DNA from 4 places in the Kitasatospora sp. NPDC048407 genome. Region 1 is predicted to be linked to each of the others. Evidence: riboswitches for the same ligand, from Rfam matches in the RefSeq annotation. Region 1 holds a riboswitch; each other region holds the start of a gene.
What was found. A riboswitch is a leader RNA that binds a small molecule or an ion and turns the genes downstream of it on or off. The one in region 1 is predicted to bind cobalamin.

Region 1 (7,414 bases):
CAGTACTCGCGGAGGCGTTCGCGTCGGGCGGCGTACGCGTCGGACATGTCTCCGAGCCTACGAACGGGGCCCGGGGGCCGCCCGTCGGAACGGGCCCGATCGGGGCGGGAATGCGGCGGGGCAGGGGCGTGTTGTGGCCACATGAAAACGGCAATCGTTGCCGAGCGTGGAGGTTCGAGATGGCGCGCAGCGAGCTGCGACCGGTGATCACGCTCCGGTCGGCGGCGGGCACGGGCTTCAGCTACGTGACCCGCAAGAACCGGCGGAACAACCCCGACCGGATCGTCCTGCGGAAGTTCGACCCGGTGGCCGGGCGGCACGTGGAGTTCCGCGAAACCCGCTGACCACAGGGCAGTTGAGGCGTTCGAAGGCTGTTGAGGGCATGGCGAAGGAGGAGCAGATGAAGCAGGGAGTGCACCCCGAGTACCGTCCGGTGGTGTTCCGGGACAAGACGGGCGGCCTGTCGTTCCTGACCCGATCCACGGCCACCAGCGGCCGGACGGTCGAGTGGACGGACGGGCGGGCGTACCCGGTGGTGGACGTCGAGACGTCCTCCGCGAGCCACCCGTTCTACACCGGCAAGGCCCGCCTGCTGGACACCGCGGGCCGGGTGGAGCTGTACCGGCGCAGGTACGGCCTCTGACAGACATGCGGCGAAGGGCCCCGGGAGCTTCCCGGGGCCCTTCGCTCACTTGCCGGCCGGGTGCGGGTCCGAGGCGTGGGTCTCGCCGGGGCGCAGGTGCCAGGTCCACAGCTCCAGCGGGCCGGGGGCCCCGATGCCGGTCAGCAGGACGCCACTGCCGCCGTCCGGGCCGCTCCACAGCCGCACGGCGTCCTCGGCGGGGATGATCCGCACCACCGAGGTCTCGTCGTAGTCGAGCAGCCGGGCGATCGAGACGCCGAGGGCGTCGGCGAGCCGGACCACGGTGCCGACACCGGGGTTGGTGCGGGCCTGCTCGATCTGGACCACCGTGCCGCGGCTGACGCCGGAGCGGGCCGCGAGGGCGTCCATGTTCGCGCTCGGCGTCGTGGTCCTCTCGCAGACCGCCGCCGCCCTGGTCCTCGTCCTGGCCGTCACCGCCACCGGCGGCTGGGCCGACCCGGGCCCCGCGCTCTGGTACGCCGTCGCGGCCGGCATGATCGGGCCGGTCGCGCTGCTCGCCTTCTACAAGGCACTGGCGCTCGGGCCGATGGGCGTGGTCTCACCGCTGGCCACCGTCGGCGTGCTGGTGCCGATCGGCGTCGGACTGTTCCTCGGCGAACGGCCGGGCGCCGTCCAGGGGTTGGGGGATCCTGGTGGCGATCGCCGGGGTCGCGCTGGCCGGCGGCCCGCAGCGCGGCGGACCGGCCGTGAGCCGCCGGGCCCTCGCCCTCACCCTCTCCGCCGCGTTCGCGTTCGGCGCGGTGCTCGCCCTGATCGCGCACGCCGGCGCCGTCGGCGGACTGCTGCTGACGCTGTGCGTGCAACGACTGGCCAACGCGGTGATCGGCATCGGCCTGCCGGCCGCCGCCGGCCGCCGGGAGCCGGTCGAACTGCGCGGCGCGGCCCGCTCGTTGCCCTCACTGACCGCCGTCGGCGTCGCCGACGTGGCCGCGAACGGCCTGTACGCCGCCGCCACCCACCTGGGCTCGGTCGCGGTGGCGGCGGTGCCGGCCTCGCTCCACCCCGTGGTGACGGCGCTGATGGCGCGCGGCCTGCTCAAGGAACGGCTGCTGCGGGTCCAGGTGGTCGGCGCCGGACTGGCCGTCGCCGGAACGCTGATCCTGGCCGCAGGTTGACTGTCCGTCAGGCCGCGCGTTCTCAGGCCCCTGCCCCCGCGAAGGCCTTGGACCGCCGGGCGATCCGCCAGTAGCCGATCGCCGCCGCCCACACCACCACGAACAGGCCGACGATCACGAAGCCGACGTTGTCCAGACTGAGTCCGGCGATCCAGTCGGACACCGGATCGTCCAGGCCGAACTTGTCGTGCAGCACCGCGACCAGCTCGATGGTGCCGATCACGAAGGCCACCGCGATCGACAGCCCCGTGATGGTCAGGTTGTAGTACACCTTGCGGACCGGGTTGGAGAACGCCCACTGGTAGGCGAAGTTCATGAACGTGCCGTCCAGCGTGTCGAACAGGCTCATCCCGGCCGCGAACAGCAGCGGCAGGCAGACGATCGCGTACCAGGGCAGGCCGGACGCCGCACCCGAACCCGCCATCACCATCAGGGTCACCTCGGTCGCGGTGTCGAAGCCCAGGCCCAGCACCATGCCCACCGGGAACATCTGCCCGGGCCGGGTGATCGAACGGGTCGCCCGGCCCAGGATCCGGGCCAGGAAGCCCCGCGAGTCCAGGTGCTTCTCCAGCTCGGCCTCGTCGTACTCACCGGCCCGCATCGCCCGGAACACCCGCAGGATGCCCAGCAGCGCCACCAGGTTGAGCGCCGCGATCAGGTACAGGAACGCCCCCGACGCGGTGGTGCCGATGGTGCCCAGCACCTGATGGGTCGTCGAACCCTCGTCCATCAGGGTGCCCGCCAGCGCCGCCCCGCCGGCCACCAGCGCAGCCATCAGCACCACCATCGAGGAGTGCCCGAGCGCGAACCAGAAGCCCACCGAGACCGGCCGGCGGCCGTCCGCCATCAGCTTGCGGGTGGTGTTGTCGATCACCGCGATGTGGTCGGCGTCGAAGGCGTGCCGCATGCCCAGCGTGTAGGCCGTGATGCCCAGGCCCACGCCGAACACCTGGGTACCCACCTGGTACTTCTCCGGCACCACCAGGAACAGCAGTGTCCCGAACGCCGCCACGTGCAGGGCCAGGATCACCGCCATCAGGCCGGCGGTGCGCAAGGTGTCCTCGCGCCGCCAGCGGAAAGCAGGAAGAGGGGAGCCCGGGACGTTTCCGGGCATGGTCGAATCGGACGCGGTCATCCGCGCATCACGCTCCAGCACCTCGTGGATCACTTCGTGAGATGCCGTGGCCGGTCTCCTGGCTGACGGGGTGTTCGGCGTCGGCGCCCGGCCTTCCCGGCCGCGAGCGGCCAGTGGCACGAGGTGGGAGCCGACGACTCCCCGATCACAGTGGCGAGGGCCGCTCCGGACTCCTGTGACGAGCACAGTGCACCGGCTTCCCGAACACCACGGCCCGCCCACCGTAGATCCGGCCACCACCCGGCGGCAAGAGCGTCACACCGCGCAGGTGTCGAAGATCACGCCCGCCCGACGGGCTGACGGCGCGTCACGCCATCCAGAAGAACACGCAGGTCATCCGCTTCTCGTCCAGGGTGGAGCCGTAGTACCCGGTCGCGGTGTGCATCAGGTTGGCGGTGTACAGCAGCAGCCGGTTGTAGCGGTGCGGGACGGCCAGATCCTCGGTGAACGAGTCCGGCGGGACGAAACGGGTGCCCAGCGCGTCCACCAGATTGTTGTGCGGGGCGACCACGGTGTTCCCGCCGAGCCGGCCCCCCGGCAGGCTCTGCCGGTAGAAGCTCGTCCCGCACCGCTTCGGCACGTTCGGGTTGAGGTACAGCACGGCGGCGTACCGGCACAGCGACCGCGAATCGGTGTGCGGCCGCGGCTCGCACTCCCCCTCCCCCACCACCTGCACGCAGTTGTGGTTGAACGTGCCGCCCTCGGCCTCGCTCAGCGCCCAGATCCGCGGCACCTGCACGGTCTCCCGCACCAGCTTCTCGACGTGCGCCAACTCCTCCGGCTCCAGCCCGGGCATCGCCCGCAACCCCGGCCAGGGCTCCGGCCTGTGCGGATACCCCTCGTCCCAATCGGTACGCGCCAGATGCCGGGCCCGCACCGCATCCGGGTCCGGCAGGACATCGTCCAGCACCCAGTAGTCACGCCCCTTGGTGGGCTTGCGGTACGGCAGGACCGGAAGGGCCGGAGTCGGGCGCGGGCCCTGGAACGGTTGCACGGGCATGGACCCGACAATAGGAGCGCGCCCCGAACCCCTCGCCCAAGGGCCGGTCAACCTTCCGTCAAGGCTTCCCCACTACCCTCCGTGATGACGACCCGTCATGTCTGCTGGCAGCGCGGGCACCAGAACAGGTTCCGGGCCGCCAACTCCTCGGTCCGCACCGGGGTTCCACACACCAGACACGGCTGATCCTGCCGCCGGTACACGTACACCTCACCACCGTGGTCGTCCACCCGCGGCGGACGCCCCATCGCCTCCGGTGTGTGCTCCGGCCGCACGGTGTCGATCCGCCCCGCCGCGACACCGTCGTGCATCAGCGCCACCAGATCCGCCCAGATCGCGTCCCACTCGGCCCGGCTCAGCTCCCGCCCCGCCCGGTGCGGACTGATCCCCAACCGGAACAGCACCTCCGCGCGGTACACGTTGCCGACACCCGCCAGCACCTTCTGATCCATCAGCAGCGCGGCCACCGTCGTCCCGCTCCGCGAGATCCGCTGCCACGCCGCATCCCCCACCTCCCCCGGCCGCAACGGATCCGGCCCCAGCCTGCGATGCAACGCCGCCTTCTCCCCCGGCGTCAGCACCTCGCACGCCGTCGGCCCCCGCAGATCCGCGTACCCACTCCCGTTCTCCATCCGCAACCGCACCTGCCCGACCGGCTCCGGAGCCTCCCCCACCCCGAACTCGTACTTCCCGTACAACCCGAGATGCACATGCAGCCAGTCGTCGCCGAACCCCAGGAACAGATGCTTCCCGTGCGCCTCCGCACCATCCAGCACCCGCCCGTCCAGCAGCCCCGCCCCCTCCACGAAGCGCCCCTGCGGCGACGAAACCCGCACCGCCCTCCCCCCGAACAGCTCCCCGTTCAACCCGGCCAACCGATGCACCACATGCCCCTCGGGCACCCGCGCCACCTCCACATTCGTTCCCGTCCAACACCCCCATTCTCCCCGCCCCCACCGACACCCCGGCAGAGCCAAAGGTCCACCCCCACCACGGGCCAGAACGACACCAAGCCTGCGGCGGACGCCCGCACAAGGCGAACCTGCGCAGCGAAAGCCCGTACAGCGAAACCCCACCCAGCGGAGACCCGCGCCACAAAAACCCGCACCGCGAAGGCGGCCCAGCGGAACCTCCCTGCACAGCCCCGCCCGGCGAAGGCCCGCGCCGCCGAAGCTCCGCGCAGCGGAAACTCCTCACACCCAAGCCCCGCGCAGCGGGTCGCCCCCGGCCTGCGCGCAGCGCTCGTCGCGGGTCGGGTTGCGCGGCGCGGGTGGAGGGAGCTCCCCGCAGGGGGTCAGCGTTGGTGGAGGCGGGAGAGGATCGCCTGGTCGAGCGCGGCGGCCGTCTCGGGGACGGTGAGGTTGGAGTTGTCGATGATGGGGAGGCCGGAGGTGCGCCAGCCGGCCATGCGGCCGTGGATGCGGGCCACTTCGTCGTCGGAGAGGCGGCGGTTGCCGGAGCGTTCGGCGTTGCGGGCGAGGACGCGGTCGAGGCCGGGGAGGAGGACGACGGGGATCATGCCGGGGCCGATGTGGCGCTTCCAGCCGCCGAGGCCGATCGCGGGGCGGTCGGGGAAGACGGCGTCGTCGATGATGCAGGAGATGCCGTTGGCGAGGTAGTTGCGGCAGGCGAAGCCGCAGGTGCGCCGGGCGAGGCGGTACTGGGCCTCGGAGGCGGTGTTCCAGCCGGACTGCGGGTTGGCGAAGCCGGCCTGGACCCATTCGCGGACGTCGTCGAGGCTGATGTGCGCGGTGGGGGTGGGTCGGCGTTCGGCCCAGTAGCGGGCGACGGTGGTTTTGCCGGCGCCGGCCGCGCCGATCAGCAGGACGGCGATCGGTCCGACGGGCAGCGGGGCGGCCGGTGCGGGCATCGGCGGTGGCGCGGCAGGGAGTTGGACGGTGCCGCCGCTGGGGAGCAGGAAGTGCCCGGTACCGCCGGGCGCGACGGCCTTGAGCGGGACGGTCGGCCGGTCGGGGCGGGTGGCGATCGGCCCGAGGGTGGGTATGGCCTGGGTGGTGGAGGGCAGTACCGGTGCGGGGTACGGCTGTTGAGGGGCCGTCGGATACGGGGGCGTCCCCGGGCGGGGCGGCACCTGGCCCCCCGGATGGTGGCTCTGCGCGTACTGGCTCACCGTCACCTCCCTGCGCCGAATGTACACGTCGGCCCGGTGGCGGGCACAAGTCCGCCACCGGGCCGCGCGGTGCTCAGCGGGTGGTCAGCTGTTCGGCGAGTGCCCGCAGGGCGAGTTCGTACGAGCCGAGACCGAAGCCCGCGATGGTGCCGGAGGCGACCGCGGCGATGACCGAGGTGTGCCGGAAGGTCTCGCGGGTGTACGGGTTGGAGATGTGCACCTCGATGAGCGGGGCGGTGCGCTGCGCGGCGGCGTCCCGCATCGCGTACGAGTAGTGGGTGAACGCGCCAGGGTTGATCACCACGGGGGTCTTGGCGTCCGCCGCTTCGTGCAGCCAACCGACCATCTCGGCCTCGGAGTTGGTCTCCCGGACCTCGACCGAGAGCCCGAGCTCCGCGCCCAGGGCAGCACAGCGCGCAACGAGCCCCGCGTACGACGTGGACCCGTACACGTCGGGCTCGCGGGAACCCAGCCGGCCCAGGTTGGGGCCGTTCAGGACGAGCACCGGGACGGCGGTCATCCGGAGACCTCCGCGTACGCGGCGACCAGCAGCGACGGGTCGGGGCCTTCGAGGACGGAGGTCTTGGCGAGGCCGTCGAGGACGATGAAGCGCAGCAGGTCGCCACGCGACTTCTTGTCGATCTTCATGGCGTCCAGCAGCTTCGGCCAGGCGTCCGCCCGGTAGCTGAGCGGCAGGCCGACCGAGGCCAGTACGGTGCGGTGCCGGTCGGCGGTGGCGTCGTCCAACCGCCCGGCCAGGCGGCCGAGTTCGGCGGCGAAGACCATGCCGATGGAGATCGCCGCGCCGTGCCGCCACTTGTAGCGCTCGTTGCGTTCGATGGCGTGGCCGAGGGTGTGGCCGTAGTTGAGGATCTCCCGGCGGCCGGATTCCTTGAGGTCGCCGGAGACCACGTCGGCCTTGACCTGGATGGCCCGCCGGATGAGTTCCAGGGTGTGCGGGCCGGCGGGGGTGGTGGCGGCCGCGGGGTCCTGCTCGATCAGGTCGAGGATCACCGGGTCGGCGATGAAGCCGGCCTTGATCACCTCGGCCAGGCCGGAGACGTAGTCGTGCTTGCCGAGGGTCTCCAGGGTGCCGAGGTCGGCCAGCACGCCCGCGGGCGGGTGGAAGGCGCCGACCATGTTCTTGCCCTCGGCGATGTTGATGCCGGTCTTGCCGCCGACCGCGGCGTCCACCATGCCGAGCAGCGTGGTGGGCACCGAGATCCAGCGCACCCCGCGCAGCCAGGTGGCGGCGACGAAGCCCGCCAGGTCGGTGGTCGAGCCGCCGCCCAGGCCGATGATGACGTCGCCGCGGGTGAAGCCGGTCTGGCCGAGCACCGACCAGCAGTACGCGGCGACCTCGACGCTC
Region 2 (7,414 bases), on a different contig from region 1:
AACGGGGTGCGGCCCTCGGCCGTACTGACGTCGATCTAGAAGTCGTCGTCGAAGGAGACCGAGCCCTCGACGGCGACCTGGTACGCGGAGACCCGGCGCTCGAAGAAGTTGGTCAGCTCCTGGACGTTCTGCAGCTCCATGAACCCGAACGGGTTGGTCGAGCCGTAGCGGATCGGCAGGCCGAGGCGGGCCAGGCGCTGGTCGGCGACGGCCTCCAGGTACTGGCGCATCGAGGCGGTGTTCATGCCGGGCAGGCCGTCACCGCACAGGTCCTGGGCGAACTGGAGCTCGGCCTCGACGGCCTCCTCCAGCATCTCGGTGACCTGCTTGGCCATCTCGTCGTCGAAGAGGTCGGGCTCCTCCTCGCGGACGGTGTCGACCACCGAGAACGCGAAGTCCATGTGCATCGACTCGTCGCGGAACACCCAGTTGGTGCCGGTCGCCAGGCCGTGCAGCAGGCCGCGGCTGCGGAACCAGTACACGTAGGCGAACGCGCCGTAGAAGAACAGGCCCTCGACGCACGCCGCGAAGCAGATCAGGTTCAGCAGGAAGGCCCGCCGGTCGTCCTTGCTCTGCAGCGAGTCGATGTGGTCGACCGCGTTCATGTACTTGAAGCAGAACTGCGCCTTCTGCGCGATGGAGGGGATGTTCTCCACCGCGGCGAAGGCCGCGTTGCGGTCCTCCGGGTCGGGCAGGTAGGTGTCCAGCAGCGTCAAGTAGAACTGGACGTGCACGGCCTCCTCGAACAGCTGCCGCGACAGGTAGAGCCGCGCCTCCGGCGAGTTGATGTGCTTGTAGAGGCTCAGCACCACGTTGTTCGAGACGATCGAGTCACCGGTGGCGAAGAACGCGACCAGCCGGCCGATCATGTGCCGCTCGCCCTCGGAGAGCTTGGCGAGGTCGGCGACGTCGGAGTGCAGGTCCACCTCCTCGACGGTCCAGGTGTTCTTGATCGCGTCCCGGTACCGGTCGTAGAACGACGGGTAGCGCATCGGACGCAGCGTCAGCTCGAAGCCCGGGTCGAGCAGCATCTTCTTCTGGTCTTCGGAGCTCATTACTGGCACGCCTCGCAGGACTCGGGGTTCTCCAGGGAGCAGGCGATGGCGTCCTGCTCGGCCTGGCTGAGGGTCGGGGTCTGCACCGGCACGGGCGCGGCGGTGCGGGCGGCGCCCGACGCGGCCTGGGCGATCCGGGTCGCGGGGCGGGAGCGCAGGTAGTAGGTGGTCTTCAGACCGACCTTCCAGGCGTACGCGTACATCGAGGACAGCTTGCCGATGGTCGGCGCCGCCATGAACAGGTTCAGCGACTGGCTCTGGTCGATGTACGGCTGCCGGGCGGCGGCCAGGTCGATCAGCGCGCGCTGCGGCAGCTCCCACGCGGTGCGGTACAGCGAACGGACGTTCTCCGGCAGCCACTTGAAGTCCTGCACGGAGCCGTTGGCCTCGCGCAGCTCGTCCCGGGTCTGCTGGTCCCAGACGCCGAGCTCCTTCAGCTCGCGCACCAGGTACGGGTTGACCTGGAGGAACTCGCCGGACAGCGTCTCGCGCTTGAACAGGTTGGACACCTGCGGCTCGATGCACTCGTAGACGCCCGCGATGGACGCGATGGTCGCGGTCGGGGCGATCGCCAGCAGCAGCGAGTTGCGCAGACCGGTCTCGGCGATCCGGGCGCGCAGCGCGTCCCAGCGCTCGGTCCACTGCGGGGTGGCACCACCGCTGTGCTGGTCTTTAAAGAAATGGTCGATGTGCAGCTGGCCGCGGGCCGCGCGGGTCTCGCCGTACGCCTCGTGGCGGCCGAACTGCTCGGCCAGGTCCGCGGAGCGCTCGTACGCGGTGAGCATGATGCGCTCGGAGATCAGCGTGGAGAGCGCCTTCGCCTCGGCGGAGTCGAAGTCCAGCCGGAGCTTGAAGAAGACGTCCTGCAGGCCCATCACGCCCAGGCCGACCGGGCGCCAGCGGGAGTTGGACGTCCCGGCCTCGGTGGTCGGGTAGAAGTTGATGTCGATCACGCGGTCGAGGAAGGTGACCGCGGTGCGCACGGTGGCGTCGAGGCGGTCCCAGTCCATCGCGTTGATCAGGTCGTCCGCCGAGGCGCCCGGGGCGACGTGCGCGCCCAGGTTGACCGAGCCCAGGTTGCAGACCGCGGTCTCGGAGTCGTCGGTGACCTCCAGGATCTCGGTGCACAGGTTCGAGGAGTGCACCGTGCGGCCCGGCAGCGCGGTCTGGTTGGCGGCGCGGTTGGAGGCGTCCTTGAAGGTCATCCAGCCGTTGCCGGTCTGCGCCAGGGTGCGCATCATCCGGGCGTACAGGGTCTGCGCCGGGATGGTGCGGACGGCCTTGCCGGCCAGCTCGGCCTTGCGGTAGGCCTCGTCGAAGTCGGCGCCCCACAGGTCGACCAGCTCGGGGACGTCCGCAGGGGAGAACAGCGACCAGTCCTCGTTGGCGTTCACGCGGCGCATGAACTCGTCCGGGATCCAGTGCGCCAGGTTCAGGTTGTGGGTGCGGCGGGCCTCTTCGCCGGTGTTGTCGCGGAGCTCCAGGAACTCCTCGATGTCGGCGTGCCAGGTCTCCAGGTACACGCAGGCCGCGCCCTTGCGCCGTCCGCCCTGGTTGACCGCCGCCACGGAGGAGTCCAGGGTGCGCAGGAACGGGACGATGCCGTTCGACTTGCCGTTGGTGCCGCGGATCAGCGAGCCGCGGGAGCGGATCCGGGAGTAGGACAGGCCGATGCCGCCGGCGTGCTTGGACAGCCGGGCGATCTGCGCGTAGCGGTTGTAGATCGAGTCCAGGTTGTCCAGCGGCGAGTCCAGCAGGTAGCAGGAGGACATCTGCGGGTGCCGGGTGCCGGAGTTGAACAGCGTCGGGGAGCTGGTCAGGTACTCCAGGCGGCTCATCAGCTTGTAGAGCTCGGCCACCTCCAGCACCGACTGCTCGGAGTTGCCGACCGCCAGGCCCGCCGCCACGCGCAGCAGGAAGTGCTGCGGGGTCTCGACCACCTTGCGGGTGATCGGGTGGCGCAGCAGGTAGCGGGACTGCACGGTGCGCAGGCCGAAGTACTCGAAGCGGTCGTCGCCGGCGGCGTCGATCAGCGAGTCGAACAGCGCGGTGTGGGCGGCGACGAACTCGGCGGTCGCGTCGCCGATCAGGCCCTCGGCGTGGCCGACGGCGATCGAGGCGGAGAACGAGGTGACGCCCTGGGTGGCGGCCTCGTCGGCGATCTCCATCGCCAGCAGGCGGGCGGCCAGCTTCGAGTACTGCGGGTCCTCGGCGATCATCGACGCGGCGGCCTCCACGGCCAGCCCGCGCAGCTCGGCGAAGTCCGAGCCGGCGTGGCGGCCGCGCAGCGCGGCGGCGGCGACGTGGCCGGGGTCCACCTGGGGGAGGTCGGTGCTGCGGTCGGTGAGCAGCCGAAGCAGCGCCGCACCGGGGTCGGTGAAGGCGTCGGCGGAAGCCTGGGACGGCAGGGTGACTGAGGCGGCGACGGTCAAGGCGCACTCTCTCCTGTGGCGGCGGCGGACGTGGCTCAAGGTGTCCGGTGGCGCGCGTGCGGCAGGGGAGGACGGCACGCCGAAAACGCTCGATCGGCGCGCGAAAGACCCACCCCCGGCCCGCCCGCGAGGCCGGACGGCAAAACAGTGCTGCATGGCGTCTGCGGGGATGCCGTGTCGCACACCGTCGGTCAGGTCCTCGGACTGCGCGGGCGTTGCTACAGCCCGCTCACCGTTGCGGGGCAGTCCCGGATTCGCACCGGGTTCCCCTGCTTCGACAGCGAGGTCGAGCATACATGTTGTGGCGGCTGGAGCTGGCGGCACCAGATGTAGTAGCGCGTGTCGCGTTGGAGGTGCCGCGCGTAGACAACGGAAACCGCGCCGGAGCCGCCTCGGAACGGCCGCAGAACCGTCGCAGAACCGCCTCAGAACCGCATCGTGTAGACCATCAGGTCCACGCCCGGGGCCGCCTCCCAGTCCCGTTCGGGGGTGCGGAGGAAGCCCAGAGCATCGTAGATCCGGTGCGCCGCGGTCATCTCCGGCCGGGTGGAGAACGCCATCCCGGCCAGTCCGAGTTCCCGGCTGCGGTCCATCGCCGCGCGGACCAGCGCCCGTCCGACGCCGCGCCCGCGGGCGGCCGCGCCGACCGCCAGCATCCGGATCTCGCCCTCGTCCGGGAGCGCGACGTCCGCCCAGGGGGTGCCGCCGGCGGCGAACGTCACGCAGCCGAGGACCGCCCCGTCGCCGTCGACGGCGACCAGCAGCTCGGCCTCCCGGTTGCGGCGTGCGGTGTCCCTCAGCAGTTCGACGTAGCCGGACGCGGGGTCGGTGTGGCCGTCGCCGACGAAGGCTTCGATGCTGACCTCCCCGGCTCCGGCGAGGTCGTGGTCGAGGGCGCGGCGGACGATCGGGGAGTGCATCCGGACAGTGTGCCGGACCGCGTCCGGCGCGGGTCGGCCAGGTCCGGGTCGAAGGGGTAGCCGGTCGGGCGGTGCCGTTCGGGCCGGCCCGGGCGGCCGTTGCGGTTCAGGTCGCGGCCGACCAGAACGCCGAGGAGTCCGAAGCTGCCGATGAGGCCCAGCAGGGCGAGCGCGGAGGTCATGGCTCCACTCTCCGCGCCGCGGCACCCCGTCACGAGTGGCAGGAACGCAGCATTGCCACGAAATCCTGCCACTGCCATGCTGGACGGATGCTGAGGAACGTCGCGGTGATCGTGCTGGAGGAGATCCACCCCTTCGAACTGGGCGTGGCCTGCGAGGTGTTCGGCCTGGACCGCAGCGACACCGGCCTGCCGGTGTACGAGTTCGGCCTGGTCGGCGACCGGCCCGGCCCGATGCGCACCCACGCCGGCTTCGACGTCCACGTGCCGTACGGCCCGGAGCGGCTCGCCGAGGCGGACCTGGTGATCGCCACCGCCACCGGCATCCGCGACCACTACCCCGAGGCGCTCTGCGAGGCCCTGCGGGCCGCCCACGCACGCGGCGCCCATACGCTGTCGATCTGCTCCGGCAGCTTCCTGCTCGGCGCCGCCGGCCTGCTCGACGGCCGCCGCAGCACCACCCACTGGCGGTACGCCGACGTGCTGGCCGAGCGCTTCCCGCTGACCACCGTCGAACCCGACGTGCTGTACGTGGACGACGACCCGGTGATCACCTCGGCCGGCACCGCCGCCGGCATCGACGCCTGCCTGCACCTGGTGCGCAAGGTGCAGGGCGCCGAGGTGGCCCGGGAGATCGCCCGCCGGATGGTGGTCGCCCCGCACCGCGACGGCGGGCAGGCGCAGTTCGTCACCCGCCCGCTGCCCGAGGGCGACGGCGAGTCACTGTCCGGGACGCTGGAGTGGATGCGCCACCGCCTCGACCGGGAGACCAGCGTGGACGACCTCGCCCGGCACGCCCACATGTCCCCGCGCACCTTCGCCCGGCGCTTCCAGCAGGAGACCGGCACCACCCCGCACCGCTGGCTGACCGGCCAGCGGGTGCTGTTCGCGCAGCGCCTGCTGGAGTCCACCGACGAGAGCGTGGACGCGGTCGCCGCCCGCTGCGGCTTCGGCAACGCCGCCACCCTGCGGCACCACTTCGGCCGCCGCCTCGGCACCACCCCGCAGGCCTACCGGCGGGCCTTCGGCGGGCCCGGCGGCCCCGGGCGGGCTGCCGAGCGGCAGCCCGCCTGACGGCCGCTCAGGACAGGTGCGAGGTCTGGTTCCAGCCGGACGGCCGCAGCCGGCCCTCGCGGGCCCGCCACAGGCTGGTCGAGCAGTTGCCCACCGGCGGCAGCGCCAGCAGCTCCTCCTCGCCCAGCCGGTCCAGCACGTGACGCAGCATCAGCACCGTGCAGTCGTGGGCGACCAGCAGCACCGGCCGGCCGGCCTCCTCCTCGTTCAGGTCGCGCAGCAGGCCGCGCACCCGCAGCGCCACGTCCAGCCAGGACTCGCCGCCGGGCGGCCGGTAGTACAGCTCGCCCATCCGCCGTCGGCGCTCCGCCTCGGCGGGGTGGTCGCGTTCGATGGCGGCCTTGGTGAGCATCTCCAGCACGCCCAGCTCGCGGTCGCGCAGCCGCTCGTCGTAGCGGATCGGCAGGCCCACCGGGACGGCGCCCAGCCCGGACGCCTGGGCGAGGGCGATTCTCGCGGTCTCCGCGGTGCGCACGTACGGGGAGCACCACACCGAGCGGGGCCGGTCGGCGGGCGGCAGGGCGGCCCACCAGCGGCCCAGGTCGTGGGCCTGGGCCTGGCCGCGCAGGGAGAGCGGGATGTCGGCGTCGCGGCAGGTGATCGGGACGGTCAGGGCACCGGTGGAGTCCGCGTGCCGGAACTCCACGTTGGCGGTGGACTCGCCGTGCCGGGTGGCGATCAGGACCGACGGCAGCCGCCGTCCGCCGTCGGCCTGGGTGCGGTGCCCGTTGCGTACCGTGGTGAGGTCGGTCATGGCGGTGGCTCCCCGTTGTCGGTGCTGCCTCGGTGGTGCTCGTCTCTCCCGTGTCTCTCCCGAAAAGGGCGGTCATAACAGATGATCGCGCCGTCACCCCAGTGTCGATCGAGGCAACGGCGCGACCCAAGGGCGCAAACGGGGGCGGGTTGCGCCCCCGCACGCGTCAGTGCGCCAGCGTGGGCTGCGGGGCACGCTCCACAGCCTCGTCACCGGCCTCCGCGGAGTAGTCGGCCTTCGAGGTCTCGTCGGCGCCCTCCGGGGCCTTCAGGGCCCGCAGCACCAGCGTCAGCACCACCGCGACGAGCAGGTTCAGCACGAACCCGGTCAGGCCGATGTAGCCGATCTCGCCGATCACCGGGATCTTCGCGGCCGACCCGCCGAAGTGCTTGGTGGCCGGCGAGGACACCCCGTACGCCCGCCAGGTGCCGTAGATCATGCCGGTCGCCCAGCCCGCCAGCAGCGCCCAGCGGTGGAACCACCGGGTGAACAGGCCCGCCACCAGCGCCACCGCGGTCTGCAGGATCCACACGCCGCCCAGCAGCTGCATGTTGATCGCCGCCTGCTTGTCCATCACCAGTACGAACGCCAGCGCGCCGACCTTCACCAGCAGCGAGGCGATCTTCGCCACCCGGGTCTCGTCGGCCGGCGTCGCGTCCGGCTTCAGGAACTCCTTGTAGACGTTGCGGGTGAACAGGTTCGCCGCCGCGATCGACATGATCGCGGCGGGCACCAGCGCGCCCACCCCGATCGCCGCGAACGCCACCCCGGTGAACCAGCTCGGGAACATGTCCGCGAACAGCTGCGGAACGGCCAGCTGGGCGTTGAAGTGCTTGTCGCCCTTGCTCACCCCCGCGGCGATCGCCATGAAGCCCAGCAGCGCCAGCAGACCCAGCATCAGCGAGTACGTCGGCAGGATCGCCATGTTGCGGCGCACCGTGTTGCGGGACTTCGCCGCCAGCACGCCCGTCACCGAGTGCGGGTACATGAACAGCGCCAG
Region 3 (7,414 bases), on a different contig from region 1:
GCCGGGCGGGTGAGGGCGATTCGCAGGCTCATGTGGAAATTGTCCGCCCGGGCGGGGTGGAAGGCACCCCTATTCGATCACCGACATGTCAGTGTCGTCCGAGGTGCCGTCCGGCGTTCACCACGCGGGCCCGGTGTTCACTGCCCCGGCCCGGGTCATTCGCCTTCCAGGTCGCCCTCGGTCTCCAGGAAGACCTGCCGCAGCTCCGCCAGCAGCGCCGGGTCCGGCTCCGCCCACAGGCCGCGCTCGGCGGCCTCCAGCAGACGCTCCGAAATGCCGTGCAGGGCCCACGGGTTGGCCTCGGCGAAGAACTCGCGGTTGACCGGGTCGAGGACGTACTCCTCGGTGAGCTTCTCGTACATCCAGTCAGCGACCACGCCGGTGGTGGCGTCGTAGCCGAACAGGTAGTCCACCGTCGCGGCCATCTCGAACGCGCCCTTGTAGCCGTGCCGGCGCATCGCCTCCAGCCAGCGCGGGTTCACCACCCGCGCCCGGAACACCCGGGCCGCCTCCTCGGTGAGGGTGCGGGTGCGCACCGTCTCCGGGCGGGTCGAGTCGCCGATGTACGCCGCCGGGCTGCTGCCCGTCAGCGCGCGCACGGTGGCCACCATGCCGCCGTGGTACTGGAAGTAGTCGTCGGAGTCGGCGATGTCGTGCTCGCGGGTGTCGGTGTTCTTCGCCGCCACCGTGATCCGGCGGTAAGCGCTTTCCATCTCCTCCCGGGCCGGGCGCCCGTCCAGCCCCCGCCCGTACGCGTAACCGCCCCACACCGTGTACACCTCGGCCAGGTCAGCGTCCGTGCGCCAGTCCCGGCTGTCGATCAGCTGCAGCAGACCCGCGCCGTAGGTGCCCGGACGCGAGCCGAACACCCGGACGGTGGCCCGGCGTTCGTCACCGTGCTCGGCCAGGTCCGCCTGCACGTGCGCCCGGACGAAGTTCTGCTCGGCGGGCTCCTCCTGGCCGGCCGCCAGCCGCACCGCGTCGTCCAACAGCGCCACCACGTGCGGGAACGCGTCGCGGAAGAACCCCGAAATACGCAGCGTCACATCGATCCGGGGACGGCCCAACTCGGCGAGCGGAATCGCCTCCAGACCCGTCACCCGGCGCGAGGCGTCGTCCCACACCGGGCGGACGCCGAGCAGCGCCAGCGCCTCGGCGATGTCGTCACCGGCCGTGCGCATCGCCGAGGTGCCCCACAGCGAAAGGCCCACCGACGGCGGGAACTGCCCGTCGTTGTCGGCCCGGTAGCGTTCGATCAGGGAGGCGGAAAGCGCTTGCCCGGTCTCCCAGGCGAGCCGGCTCGGCACCGCCTTCGGGTCCACCGAGTAGAAGTTCCGCCCCGTCGGCAGCACATTGACCAGCCCGCGCAACGGCGACCCCGACGGCCCCGCCGGAACGAACCCGCCCTGCAGCGCGTGCAGCACCGCGTCCAACTCGTCCGTGGTCGCGGCGAGTCGGGGCACCAGCTGCGCCGCCGCGAACGCCAGCACCTCGGAGACCGCCGGCGGCAGGCCTGCCGCGACCTTCGCGACGGCCGCCGGGTTCCAGTCCTCCGCCTCCATCGCCTCCACCAGCGCCCGCGCCTGCGCCTCGGCCGCGTCCGTCGCCCCCAGCGTCAGCGCCGCCTCGTCCAGACCCAGCGCCTCGCGCAGACCCGGCAGCGCACGCACGCCGCCCCAGATCTGCCGCGCCCGCAGGATCGCCAGCACGATGTTGACCCGGTCCGTACCGCGCGGAGCCTGGCCGAGCACGTGCAGACCGTCACGGATCTGCGCGTCCTTCACCTCGCACAGCCAACCGTCCACGTGCAGCAGGAAGTCGTCGAAGCCGTCGTCCTCCGGCCGCTCCGCCAACCCCAGGTCGTGGTCCAGCTTCGCGGCCTGGATCAACGTCCAGATCTGCGCCCGGATCGCCGGCAGCTTCGCCGGGTCCATCGCCGCGATGTTCGAATGCTCGTCCAGCAGTTGCTCAAGACGCGCGATGTCACCGTACGAATCGGCCCGCGCCATCGGCGGCACCAGATGATCGACCAGCGTCGCGTGCGCCCGGCGCTTCGCCTGCGTACCCTCACCCGGATCGTTCACCAGGAACGGGTACACGAGCGGCAGATCGCCGAGGGCGGCGTCCGGACCGCACTCCGCCGACAGTGCCGCCGTCTTGCCCGGCAACCACTCCAGATTGCCGTGCTTGCCCAGGTGCACCACCGCGTGCGCACCGAACCCGCCGTCCTGCTGCGCCGCCGCGATCCAGCGGTACGCCGCCAAGTAGTGGTGGCTCGGCGGCAGGTCCGGGTCGTGGTAGATCGCCACCGGGTTCTCGCCGAACCCGCGCGGCGGCTGGATCAGCACCAGCAGATTGCCCGACCGGAGACCGGCCAGCACGATGTCGCCGTCCGGGTTCTGCGACCGGTCGACATACAGCTCGCCCGGCGCCGGACCCCAGTGCTCCTCCACCTGCTCGCGCAGCGCCGCCGGGAGCGTGGCGTACCAGCGCCGGTAGTCGGCGGCCGGGATGCGCACCGGGTTGCGGGACAGCTGGTCCTCCGTCAGCCACGCCTGGTCGTAGCCGCCCGCCTCGATCAGCGCGTGGATCAGCGCGTCGCCGTCGTGGCCGTGCCCGGTCCCGGTGTCCAGACCCGGCAGGCTGTCGCCCAGGTCCATGCCCTCCGCGCGCAGCCGCTCCAGCAGCCGGATCGCCGAGGCCGGGGTGTCCAGGCCGACCGCGTTGCCGACCCGCGCATGCTTGGTCGGATAAGCGGACAGAACGAGCGCGAGGCGCCGCTCGGACGCCGGAGTGTGCCGCAGCCGCGCATGCCGCACCGCGATCCCGGCGACCCGCGACGCACGCTCCGGGTCCGCTGCGTACACCGTAAGCCCGTCCTCGTCGACCTCCTTGAACGAGAACGGAACAGTGATCAGCCGACCGTCGAACTCCGGCACCGCCACCTGCGTCGCCGTGTCCAACGGAGACAGCCCGTCGTCACTGCCCGCCCACTGCGCCCGCGACCAGGTCAGGCACAGCGCCTGCAGGATCGGCCGGTCCAACGCCGCCAACTCCCCGGCGTCCCAAGCCTCTTCGTCCCCGCCCGCCTGCGCGTCGGCCGGCCGGGTGCCGCCCGCCGCCAGCACCGTCGTCACGATCACGTCGGCCGCGCCCAGCTCCGCCAGCAGCTCCGGCTCCGCACCGCGCAGCGACGCGCAGAAGTACGCGCGGGCCTGCGCACCCTCGTCCTCGATCGCCCGGCAGAGCGTCTCCACGAACGCCGTGTTGCCGCTCATGTGGTGCGCCCGGTAGTACAGCACCGCGACGGAAGGGCCCTCCGAGGTGCGGGCGGTGCGCTCCAGCGGACCCCAGGACGGGGCCGAGGCCGGCGGCGCGAACCCGTGACCCGTCAGCAGCACCGTGTCCGACAGGAACGCACCCAGCTCCGCCAGGTTCTCCGGACCACCGTGCGCCAAGTACGCGTGCGCCTCCGCCGCGATGCCCGCCGGCACCGTCGACAACTCCATCAACTGCGCGTCTGGCGCCTGCTCACCCGTCAGCACCACCACCGGACGCGGCCCCGCGAGCAGCACGTCCAGCCCCTCCTGCCAGGCCCGACGCCCACCCAGCAGACGCACCACCACCAGCTCCACACCCTCCAGCAGGGCAGGCAGCTCGGCGGGATCCAGGCGCGCCGGATTGCCCCAACGGAACCGCACCGGCCCGCTCGACGCCCGGGCACTCAGCAGGTCCGTGTCCGACGTGGACAGCAACAGGATCATGCGAAAGCCCTCCCGGGCATCTCGAACAGCGGGGACAACCCGGTCAACCCGGTCAACCCGGTGGTGGGAGCACAGGTGCGGTCGAGGACGCGGAACGGCCCGGCGGGCGGCGCGATGGACAGCCCGGTGGACGTCGCAACGGACGGCCCGGGGGACGTCGCAACGGACGACGGCCCGGTGGATGCCCCGGTGGATGCCCCGATGGGGACAGAGCCCACAGGCACCCGCCGGGATGCGGGCATGCGGCAGCGCATGGCACGGACCTTCCTCGGGGTCCTCGCCCCGGGCAGTGGAGGACGGCCGGAGTTCCTGGCTCCCACGGCTCACTGAGCCGCGGTCACAGTGGCGGGACCGCACCGGATTCTCACCGGACTTCCTCCGCTGTGCCGTCGCTGGCAGCGGACACCCCGAGAGGTGCCCGCCCAGCATCGTACGGGTTGATGGCCCATCGGCGGGAGTGTGACCTGCGACGCCCCACCGGTTCCGCCCCCGGGAACCCGCGCTGAACTGGGGATTTGACCCTGGCGCGGAACCTTCGGGCGAGCTCCGGGGGACGGTTGGGGCTGCCACTCGGGTGGTGGCCGGGCTGCTGGTCGGGGCGGTGGTCGGGGCGGTGGCGCGAATCGCGGCCATGGGTATGCTCGCCGCCATGCCACCCACACCCGACGCCCTTGCGGCACCCTTCGTCGGGCCCGACCGAGGCCGCGCCGACGCCTGCCCCGGCGCGCTCCGCCTGCACCCCGCCGAGGACGGCCAACTCGCACGACTCCGCCTCCCCGGCGGCTACTTGACGTACCATCAGCTACTCGCCCTGGCCGACGCGGCCGACGCGCTGGGCGACGGCGAAGTCGAGATCACCTCCCGCGGCAACCTCCAGCTGCGCGGCCTGCGCGAACAGTGCGCCACCGACCTCGCCGAACGGCTCCGCTCCGTCGGCCTGTTGCCCTCCGACACCCACGAACGCGTCCGCAACATCGCCGCCTCCCCGCTCGCCGGCCTCGACGGCCGCGGCGCCCCGGGCGTCGATCTCCCGTACTGGGTGCGAGAGTTGGACGCCGCCCTGTGCGCCGCACCCTGGGCCGCCCGACTCTCCGGCAAGTTCCTGTTCGCCCTCGACGACGGCCGCGGCGACACCGCCGCCCTCGACGCCGATGTGACCTTGATCGCAATTGGCGACGGCCGCGCCCTGCTGCGCCTCGGCCGCGCCGACCACGCCTCCACCGTCGACCACCCCGTCCCCGCCGCCCTCGACGCCGCCCGCCACTTCCTCGACCTGGCCGCCGGCCGTGCCTGGCACCTGCGCGAAGTGCAGTCCGAACTGCCCGCCGGCGACGTGCCGCTGCCGCGATTCACGGGGGAGCGACCGGTGCTGGGTGCGATCCCCGGCGGTGGCGGTGGCGGTGGCGGTGGGGGCGGGGTGGTCGACGGTGGCGGTGGTGGCGGTCGCGGTGGCGGGGTGTCGGTCGGGCTGCGGTTCGGCCGTGCGACCAGTGGGCAGTGGCGACTGCTGGCGGACGCGCTGGCGTCGGCGGGGGAGGGGTGCGGCGGCGGCGCGAGCGTGCGGCTCACGCCTTGGCGGGGCGTCGTGGTGCCCGGAGCCGGTGCCGACTGGTTGCCACGCCTCGCCGACGCGGGCTTCCGGGTAGAGTCCGGCGGCCCCTGGGAGGGCGTCAGCGCCTGCACCGGTCTGCCCGGTTGCGGGAAAGCGCTTGCCGACGTTCGCGCGCAGGCCGTGCGCGCGATAGCCGCCGTTCCTGCTGTGGGGCTGCCCGTTCACTGGTCCGGGTGCGAACGGCGCTGCGGACACCCGGCCGGTCGCTGGGTCGACGTGCTGGCCACCGCGACCGGATACCGGGTCGCCGTGGACGGGCGGGCCCGCGAGGTCGGTCGGGGTGCGGGGGGTGACGGCGCCGAGATTGTCCGTGCGGGTATCGGGTCCGGTGGGAGGGGGGGTGCGGGGGGTGGCGCCGAGGAGAACATCTACGCGGAGATAATCCGCGCAGGGATCAACTCGGCGGGCTGCAACACCGGCGACAAAAACAGCACCAAAAACGACAGAACCGGGCAGAACGGCATCGGGTGCAACGGCACCGGGCGCAACGGCGCCGAGAACCACAGCGCCGAGAACGACAGCACCGAGCGCAACAGCGCCGAGCGCAACGGCGCCGAGAACCGCAGCGCCGAGAACGACAGCGCCGAGAACGACAGCACCGAGAACCACAGCACCGAGCGCAACAGCACCGAGAACGACATCGCCGAGGCAGTCGCCGAGGCGCGCAATGCCGAATGGCGGAGGACCGAATGATCGACTACGAGAAGGACGGCGCATCCATCTACCGCCAGTCCTTCGCCACCATCCGCGCCGAGGCCGACCTCGCCGCGCTGCCTGCCGATGTGGCCCAGGTCGCGGTGCGGATGATTCATGCCTGCGGCATGACCGACCTGGTCGAGGACCTGCTGTGGTCGCCGAACGTGGTCGCCGACGCCAGGCGTGCCCTGCATGCCGGGGCGCCGATCCTCTGCGACGTCAACATGGTTGCCAGTGGCGTGACCCGCAAGCGGCTGCCCGCCGACAACGAGGTGATCTGCACCCTCACCGACCCGTCGGTGCCCGAACTCGCCCGCGCCATGGGCACCACCCGCAGTGCCGCCGCGATGGAACTCTGGCTGCCCCGGTTGGAGGGCGCCGTGGTTGCCGTCGGCAACGCGCCGACCTCGCTGTTCCGGCTGCTGGAGCTGATCGAGGCCGGCGCGCCCCGGCCCGCCGCCGTGATCGGCGTCCCGGTCGGCTTCATCGGCGCCGCCGAGTCCAAGCAGGCCCTGGCCGAACACCCGGCCGCACTGGAACACCTGGTGGTCCGGGGCCGCCGGGGCGGCAGCGCGATCGCCGCTGCCGCGATCAACGCGATTGCGAGCGAACAGGAATGACTGAGCGTCAGGAAATCGACGGGGTCGGGCAGTCGGCGGCCGGGGCGTCGGCGGCCGGGCGGCTGTACGGCGTCGGCGTCGGGCCGGGTGATCCGTCGCTGATCACGGTGCGCGCCGCCGAACTCATCGGCCGGGCCGACGTCATCGCCTACCACTGTGCGCGGCACGGACGTTCGCACGCCCGGGCCATCGCGGAGCGCTATCTGACGGGTGGTCAGATAGAAGAGCAGCTGATGTACCCCGTCACCGTGGAGACCACCGACCACCCCGGCGGGTACCGGGGCGCGTTGGACGACTTCTACCAGGAGGCGTCCGACCGGCTCGCCGCGCACCTCGACGCCGGGCGGATGGTGGTCGTCCTCGCCGAGGGCGACCCGCTGTTCTACGGTTCCTACCAGCACATGCACAAGCGCCTCGCGCACCGCTACCCCACCGAGGTGGTGCCGGGCGTCACCTCCATCAGTGCTGCCGCCGCTCGCCTCGGCACCCCGCTGGTGGAGGCCGAAGAGGTCCTGACGGTCATCCCGGGCACCCTGCCGGAGGAGGAGTTGACGGCGCGCCTCGCCGGCACCGACTCGGCCGTCATCATGAAACTCGGCCGTACCTTCCCCGCCGTGCGCCGCGCCCTGGAGCGGGCCGGGCGGCTGGACGAGGCGCGGTATGTCGAGCGCGCCACCATGGAAGGTGAGCGCACCGGTCGGCTCGCCGAGATCGAGGCCGAC
Region 4 (7,414 bases), on a different contig from region 1:
TTCATCTCGGCCCACCCCCAAATCCGTGACATGGACGCGCCTGGTATGGATTGCCGCAGTCTAGGAAGGTGAAGATCCTCATGGCAAGACCTTCACAAAGCAGTTCGGATTTCGATGCCCAGGTAAGCGAACGGCAAAGCCCCGGACCGGATGGGGCTGCCCGGCCCGGGGCGATGAGGGCGCTGACGGTGCGTCAGGAGACGTTCAGCGTGATGTCGTCGAGGACGAACGAGGTCTGCTTGGTGTAGTCCTCGGCGCCGGTGAACTTCAGCGTGACGCTCTGGCCGGCGTAGGCGGCGAGGTTGAAGGTGCGCTGCTGGTAGCCGGCGGCAGCGTTGACGTTGGAGTAGGTGGCCAGGGTGGTGCCGTTGGCCGCGACGGTGAGGGTGTCGAAGACGGTGGTCGGGGACGACGCGGTGTCGATGTGCAGCCAGAAGCTGAGGTTGTAGTTGGCGCAGCCGGTCGGCAGGGTGACGGTCTGGGCGAGGGTGTCGGTGTTGGCGGCGCCGTAGCCGTCCAGCCAGACGTCGTAGGTGCCGGAGTGGGCGGGCTCGCTGGTGCTGCTGTTGATGGTGCTGGCGCCGCCGCTGTTGGTCTCGGTCCAGCCGGAGGTGCTGCCGGTCTCGAAGCCCGGGTTGGTGATCAGCTGGGCGGGGGTGCAGGTGGTGCCGCCGCTCGCGGCGACCGTCCAGGTGAAGGTGGCGGTGGCGGACGGCCCGGTGGAGTCGGTGGCGGTGGCGGTCACCGTGCTGGTGCCGGCGGTGGTGGGCGTGCCGCTGATCAGGCCGGTGGCCGGGTTGACGGTCAGTCCGGCGGGCAGGCCGGTGGCCGCGTAGGACAGGGTGCCGCCGGCGGTGTCGGTGGCGGACAGCTGGAGGCTGGTCGCGGTGCCGACGGTGGCGGTGCGGGCGCCCGGGTTGGTCAGCGAGACCGAGCCGGTGTTGCCGCCGGAGCCGCCGCCCTGGGCGAGCCAGTCGGTGGCGTTGAGGGCGAGCGCGGCGTCGGTGCCGGCCGGGTCGTTCCACCCGTTGTAGAGGGTGTTGCCGGGCTGGCCGGTGCCGTCGTCGATCGGCGAGGAGTCGCCCCAGATCGCCACCCGGCCCTTGCCGAACGTCGAAGTGACGAACGCCGCACCGGTGTTGCCGCTGTAACCGGTGCGGTAGACCAGGCCCTTGACGTTCGGGTTGTCGGCGGGCTTCAGGGTGAAGGTGGTGCCGTTGCGGATGATCGAGCCGGTGACGGTCCCGAACGGCCCGTTGATCACCGGGTCGGTGGCGGAGGAGATCGCCCGCGGGTTGTCGGTGGTGATGTTCAGCAGGTCGACGGAGAAGCCGAACGGGTCGTTGTTGTTGACGCCGTTGCTGGTCAGCAGGTCGTTGATGATGGCCGGGGAGTCCCAGCCGTCGTTGTTGCGGTCGCTCTGGGTGTGGTCCGAGATCAGGAACAGGCCGCCGCCGTTCTGCACGAACGTCATCACGGCGGTCTTCTCGGCCGCGCTGAGGCGGATGTTGGGCTCGGGGATCACGAACTCGTCGAAGTTGGCGAGGTCGAGCGCGCCGCCGGTGCCGTAGGTGATGGTGTTGCCGGCGGGCAGCGTCTTCAGGCTGTAGTTGCCGGTCTTCTGCAGCGCCACGCCCCAGGCCGAGATGGCGCCGGTCCAGCTGGTCTCGCTGGTCGGGTTGGCGTTCTGCGCCAGCGGGTCGGGCTGGCTGGTGGAGATGATCCAGTCCGCGTTGCCCGCGGTCTCCGCCTTGGTGTTGTCGAACAGCACCCGCTTCGGGGTGCCGGTGGCGGCCGCGGCGGCGTTCTTGGGGGTGGCCGCGGTGGCGTGCTGCGGGACGGCGCTCGCGCCGGCGGCGACCACCAGTGCGGCGGCGGCGAGGGCCAGCGGGCGGGCGGCCTTCCACGTTCTGATCATCTGTCAATCTCCTAGGACCACAGGAACCATGGGGTGTGGTGCGGTGCGCTACGCGCGTAGGCGGGCACACGCTGCCATGGTGGGGTAATCGGAGCTTGAACGGAACATGTCGATCACACGCCGTCCGCAATGGTGCGGTTTGTCCCTACGTGAGGGTGATCACCTTGCGGCGACGACAGCCATGAGCCCGGAACGCCAGGTGGGACGGCATTCCGGGCTCACGGACGGTGGCGCCGCGTCAGGCAGCCGCGGGTTCCAGCAGGGCCGGGACGGGACGCGGGTGGCTGTCGGCGTCGATGGCGACGAACGTGAGCCGGCCGGTGGCGACCCGGGTGACCGGCCCCGTGGCGTTCCAGCGCTCGGCCGTGACGGTGACATGGACGGTCATCGAGGTACGCCCCGCCCGCTCCAGCTCGGCGTGCGCGGTGAGCAGGTCGCCGGCCCGGACCGGGGCCAGGAACGTCATGCTGTCCACGGCGGCGGTGACCGCCGGGCCTTCGGCGTGCCGGGCGGCGGCCGCGCCGGCGGCGTCGTCGATGAGCTTCATCACCACGCCGCCGTGGATGGTGCCGTAGAGGTTGGTGTCGTGCTCACTCATGATGTGCGCGAGCGTCACCTCGGACGCCTGTGCGGGCTTTGCGGGCTTTGCGGCGGACACCACAGGTGCGACGGTCTGATCTGCCACGTCAACTCTCCTTCGCGAGTCACGGCTGGACGATCCGCGGCGCCGGTGGGCACCGCGGGCGGCGGCAGGTCTTCGGACTCGCGGGCATCTCCCCAGGAGGGCCTGTCTACTGGCCGTCGCTTCCCGGACCGGTCGGGCCCAGTGCATGTGACGGCGGTCGTTCCCGCTCACCGCTGCGAGGCAGTCCTGGACTCGCACCAGGTTCCCTCTTGCGACGCTCCAGCCCTGGCTCGGACGGGGGCGAACCGCTGCCCGACCAGCCTATATCCCCATCCGAGGTGCTCAGTCCGCCCTCCGGCCGGGAGGCCTGGGAGCTGTCGGCCCGCAGGGCGTCGGGGCGGGTCGATGATCTGACGCGCGGGTTTCGGCGGCGGCGGGACGGGGGCGACCGGTGGGGAGGTCACGCCCCCGAGGGGGTCAGTTCGCCGGGCAGCCACGACGCGTCGGGCGGGTGAGGGTCGGACCGGCGGCCGGCGCAGCGCGAAGGCCTCGACGGCGACGGGACCGGGTCCGCCGGGCGTCGGCGCGGGCGTCGGGGCGGGTCGGGGCGGGCGTCGGGGCGGGTGGGGGCGGGTCGATGGGCAGGCGCGAACGCCTCGACGGCGACGGGAACGAAGTAGCCGTGACGGGCGGGGAGGTCACGCGAGGCGCCCTGCCCTGCGCCCGCCCGGAGGGGTGTACGTCCGCCGGGCGGTGCCACGGGGCGTCGGCACGGGTCGGGGGGCGGATCGGCTGCCGGGCGCAGCGCGAACGGCTCGGCAGCGACGCGACCGCAGGGCGCTCCGCGTGGAGTGACGTCAGTCCACGCGGCACGGGTCGGGGGGCGGATCGGCTGCCGGGCGCAACGCGAACGGCTCGGCAGCGACGCGACCGCAGGGCGCTCCGCGTGGAGTGGCGGCAGTCCACCAGGCGCAGCACAAACGAACCCGGCAGCAACACGACCGCGAGGCGCTCCACCCCAAAGGCATCAATCCGCCGGGGGCGCCACGGGGCGTCGGCGCGGGTCGGGCGCGGCGCGCAGGGCTCGGCAGCGGCGGGACCACCCGGCGTCCGCCCGGAGGGGCGTCAGTCCGCCGGGCGGTGCCATGGGGCGTCCGGCGCGGGTGAGGGACGGGTCCGCGGCCGGGCGCGGCGCGCAGGGCTCGGCAGCGGCGGGACCACCCGGCGTCCGCCCGGAGGGGCGTCAGTCCGCCGGGCGGTGCCATGGGGCGTCGGGGCGGGTGGGGGTGGGGGTGGCGGTCAGGCGGAGGGCGTAGGTCTCGGCGGAGATGGGGCCGAGGTAGTGGTGGCCGGTGAGGTGGCACCAGGCGGGGAGGTCGAGGGGGGCGGCGGGGTCGGTGGCGTGGACGTGGACGATGGTGCCGGCGGGGGCGTCGGTGATGGCGGCGCGCAGGCGCAGCAGCAGGGTGACGCAGAGCAATCCGCGTCCGTCGACGGTGAGTTGGGGCGTCTGGTGGTCGGTCATCGCTTGGCCCGGGTGGCGGCGGTGGCGAGGGCGGGGAGGATCAGCAGGGCGAGCAGGCCGCCGCCGAAGGCGAGGACGGGGTAGCCGGCCAGGTCGACGACGGTGCCGGAGGCGAGGCCGCCGGTGGCGCCGGAGATGGCGATGGCGACGTCGATGCTGCCCTGGGTCTTGGCGCGGGTGGCGAGCGGGACGGCGTCGGTGAGGATCGCGGTGCCGGAGACCAGGCCGAAGTTCCAGCCGAGGCCGAGCAGAACGAGCGCGAGGGCGAGCAGTGGGGCGGAGTCCGCGGGGGCGACGGCGGCAAGCGTGCCGGCCGCGAGCAGGGTGAGTCCGGCGGCGGCGCCGATGGCGAGCGGGCCGTACCGGTCGACGAGCCGTCCGGTGAGCGGGGAGGGCAGGTACATCGCGGCGACGTGCAGGGAGATGACGAATCCGGCGGCGGCGGTGCTCTGTCCGGCGTCGTGCATGTGGACGGGCGTCATGGTCATCACGCCGACCATGACGAGCTGGGTGACCACCATGACCTGCGCTCCGAGCAGGACGCGGTTGCGAACGCGGGCGGTTGACGTGGCGTCGGTGGCGGCGGAGGTGTCGGCCTCGGTGGTCGGGGCGGCCGCGGCGGCGGCGCGGGCGAGCAGCAGCGGGTCGGGGCGCAGCCGGGTGGCGAGGACGATCGCGGCGGCGGCGTAGGCGACGCCGCCCAGCAGGAACGGTCCGGCGAGGCGGGGCAGGTGCAGGGCCTCGGCGAGGGCGCCGGTGGGGTCGGCCAGGTTGGGGCCGAGGACACCGCCGAGGGTGGTGGCGACCAGCACGGTGGAGATCGCCCGGGCCCGGTGCCCGGGTGCGGCGAGGTCGGCTCCGGCGTACCGGGCCTGGAGGTTGGTGGCGGTTCCGGCGCCGTAGACGAACAGCGCGAGGAACAGCAGGACGGGGCTGTGGAGCGCGGCGGCGGCGATCACGCCGACGCTGCCGACGGCGCCGGTGGCGTACCCGAGGGCGAGTCCGGGACGTCGGCCGCGGGCGGCGGATATTCGGCTGACCACGATCGCGGCGAGCGCGCTCCCGGCGGTGAACAGCGCGCTGGGCAGCCCGGCCAGCCCGGTGCTGCCGAGCATGTCCTGGGCGAGCAGCGCCCCGACGGTGATGCCGGCGGCCAGTCCGGCTCCGCTGAGGATCTGGGAGGTGACCAGGACCCGCAGGATGTGCCGCTGAACGGCGGGGTCGGCGGCGAGTTCGGCGGGTGGCGGCGCGGTGGTACTGGTCACGGACGTTCCTCGATTCTCCATGGTTCTGTGGAATACCATATCGGCCGCCCCTCCCGGCAGACCGCGTCCGACCGCACTGCTACCGTCCCCGGCCGTGCACACTCGCCCCGACGCCCAGGATTCCCCCGACGCCGCGCTCGCCCTCCGCGGCGGCCTGCCCGACCAGCACGCCGCATGGGCGTTCCTGCGCTGGTACGCCGCCCCGGGCCTGCTGATGCGGCACGACGGCGGCGAGGACCTGTGCTGGCTGCACGTCCACGCGCGCACCGCCGAGGAGTTGACGGCGTTCCGGGAGGCGTACCCCGCCGACTGGGTGTGCTGAACGAGCGCCCGGCGCACATGTCGGGAGGGGCGCGCTGGGCGGGTGCGACGAGCGCCCCCTGTGCGAGTGGTGAAAGGGACTCGATGGGCGGAGCGCGCGTTCCGGGGCGCGGCGCGCTGCCACGCTGGGCCGATGATCTCTCGACGCGGACTCCTCTTTGCCTCCGGCGGCGCGGTGACGGCCGCCGCCCTGGCCGGCCCCGGGGCCGACACCTCTCGTGCGGCGGACGCGGCTCCGTCCGACCCGGCGCGGAAGGCGGCGGCGCTCGTCATGGCGCGCCGGATCCTGCTGACCGACGCCGACCACAATGACCTGACGCTCGAGTACCTGAAGCTGCTGACCGGCCGTCAGCGCGTGAAGAAGACCGAGACGCGCGACGTCCTGGTGGTCGGCGCGGGCGTGGCCGGCATGGTGTGCGCCCGGCTGTTGCAGGCGGCGGGCCACAAGGTGCGGGTGCTGGAGGCGAACCGCAGCCGGGTGGGCGGCCGGGTGAAGACCTTCCGCGGCGAGGTGTGGCAGGACTCCCGGCTGCACGCGGAGGCCGGCGCGATGCGCATCCCGTCCAGCCACGTGCTCACCCTCGCGCTGGCCGACCACCTGAAGGTGCCGCGCCGCCCGTTCGACCTGGTGGACCTCCCGCCGGTGCCGGACCAGGTCTCGCACGACGCCAAGGTGGTCTACAAGTCGTGGACGGGCGAGGAGTTCGCCAGCGGCGAAGCGCCCGCGTACGTCGCGCCGAAGGGTCTCGGCAACCGCTTCCTGCACGTCAACGGGCAGACCGTCACCAAGCAGCAGTACGCGCAGGACCCGGCGCCGATCAACAAGAGCTTCGGCTGGGACAGCAACCAGACCACCTCGAACGCCTTCGACAAGGCGCTCGACACCGCCCGCGGCTACACCATGGACAAGAACAAGGACGGCACCTGGACGGACAAGCCGATCGCCGAGCGCGTCACCGGCATGGCCGAGCTGCTGTACGACATGGACGGCTACTCGCTGCTGCGCTACCTGCAGGAGGGCGAGGGCTGGGGCGACGCCCAGATCCAGGCGGTCGGCACGCTGGAGAACCTGACCAGCCGGCTGTCCTACGGCTTCCTGCACTCCGTGTTCGACGCGGGCGACATCAACCCGTCCGTCACCTACTTCGAGTTCAACGCGGGCACCGACGCCCTCACCGAGGCGCTCTCCAAGGGCCTGACGATCGCGCGCGGCCAGGTGGCCACCCGGGTCCGCACCGACGAGCACGGCGTGACGGTGACGGCCGAGCCCGAGAGCGGCCCGGAGGACGAGGCCTGCGACGGCGCGATCGGCGGCAAGTCCACCGACTACCGGGCGGACATGGTGGTGCTGGCGGTGCCGTTCGCGGCGCTGCGGCACGTCGACTTCGAGCCGCTGCTCCCCTACGGCAAGCGCCGCGCGATCAACGAACTCAAGCACGACACCGCGCACAAGGTGCTGCTGGAGTTCACCGAGCGCTGGTGGGAGTGGGACGAGAACACCTGGAAGAGCAAGCTCGGCAACGACTACAAGCCCGCCCCGCACGGCGCGGCGGTGGCCGCGGTCGGCGGCGGCTGCATCTCCGACGAAGCCAGCCGGTTCATCTACTTCCCCTCCCACCCCAGCGACGGCGGCGCGCCCGGCGGTGTCGTGCTGGCCGCCTACAACTGGGCGGAGGACGCGCTGCGCTTCGACGCCCTCACCCCCGCCGACCGGCACACCGAGGCGCTGGAGCACCTGACCGGCCTGTACGGCGAGCGGA

Region 2: another riboswitch for cobalamin. It lies ahead of ACGFWJ_RS18245 (ribonucleoside-diphosphate reductase subunit alpha); the one in region 1 lies ahead of ACGFWJ_RS33700 (HoxN/HupN/NixA family nickel/cobalt transporter).
Region 3: another riboswitch for cobalamin. It lies ahead of cobN (cobaltochelatase subunit CobN); the one in region 1 lies ahead of ACGFWJ_RS33700 (HoxN/HupN/NixA family nickel/cobalt transporter).
Region 4: another riboswitch for cobalamin. It lies ahead of ACGFWJ_RS01365 (acyl-CoA thioesterase); the one in region 1 lies ahead of ACGFWJ_RS33700 (HoxN/HupN/NixA family nickel/cobalt transporter).

Annotation. Positions count from the first base shown of each region.
Region 1 covers NZ_JBICXW010000031.1:51,410-58,823, forward strand. The annotation lists gene ACGFWJ_RS33675 (M24 family metallopeptidase) at 1-47, opposite strand, end outside; gene rpmG (50S ribosomal protein L33) at 180-344, shown strand; gene ACGFWJ_RS33685 (type B 50S ribosomal protein L31) at 401-643, shown strand; gene ACGFWJ_RS33690 (helix-turn-helix domain-containing protein) at 689-1,012, opposite strand; partial or broken gene ACGFWJ_RS33695 (EamA family transporter) at 1,017-1,779, shown strand; gene ACGFWJ_RS33700 (HoxN/HupN/NixA family nickel/cobalt transporter) at 1,802-2,914, opposite strand; cobalamin riboswitch at 2,945-3,141, opposite strand; gene ACGFWJ_RS33705 (DUF6445 family protein) at 3,222-3,914, opposite strand; gene ACGFWJ_RS33710 (Fpg/Nei family DNA glycosylase) at 4,010-4,816, opposite strand; gene ACGFWJ_RS33715 (AAA family ATPase) at 5,209-6,045, opposite strand; gene aroQ (type II 3-dehydroquinate dehydratase) at 6,119-6,565, opposite strand; gene aroB (3-dehydroquinate synthase) at 6,562-7,414, opposite strand, start outside.
Region 2 covers NZ_JBICXW010000009.1:3,939-11,352, forward strand. The annotation lists gene ACGFWJ_RS18240 (ribonucleotide-diphosphate reductase subunit beta) at 36-1,055, opposite strand; gene ACGFWJ_RS18245 (ribonucleoside-diphosphate reductase subunit alpha) at 1,055-3,487, opposite strand; cobalamin riboswitch at 3,660-3,792, opposite strand; gene ACGFWJ_RS18250 (GNAT family N-acetyltransferase) at 3,913-4,407, opposite strand; gene ACGFWJ_RS18255 (helix-turn-helix domain-containing protein) at 4,677-5,660, shown strand; gene ACGFWJ_RS18260 (histidine phosphatase family protein) at 5,668-6,414, opposite strand; gene mctP (monocarboxylate uptake permease MctP) at 6,581-7,414, opposite strand, start outside.
Region 3 covers NZ_JBICXW010000001.1:353,487-360,900, reverse strand. The annotation lists gene lnt (apolipoprotein N-acyltransferase) at 1-32, opposite strand, end outside; gene cobN (cobaltochelatase subunit CobN) at 156-3,764, opposite strand; cobalamin riboswitch at 4,051-4,189, opposite strand; gene ACGFWJ_RS01730 (hypothetical protein) at 4,414-6,069, shown strand; gene ACGFWJ_RS01725 (precorrin-8X methylmutase) at 6,066-6,692, shown strand; gene ACGFWJ_RS01720 (precorrin-2 C(20)-methyltransferase) at 6,689-7,414, shown strand, end outside.
Region 4 covers NZ_JBICXW010000001.1:276,494-283,907, forward strand. The annotation lists gene ACGFWJ_RS01355 (MFS transporter) at 1-5, opposite strand, end outside; gene ACGFWJ_RS01360 (putative Ig domain-containing protein) at 194-1,918, opposite strand; gene ACGFWJ_RS01365 (acyl-CoA thioesterase) at 2,157-2,603, opposite strand; cobalamin riboswitch at 2,670-2,814, opposite strand; gene ACGFWJ_RS01370 (sulfurtransferase TusA family protein) at 3,787-4,068, opposite strand; gene ACGFWJ_RS01375 (MFS transporter) at 4,065-5,333, opposite strand; gene ACGFWJ_RS01380 (hypothetical protein) at 5,428-5,655, shown strand; gene ACGFWJ_RS01385 (flavin monoamine oxidase family protein) at 5,788-7,414, shown strand, end outside.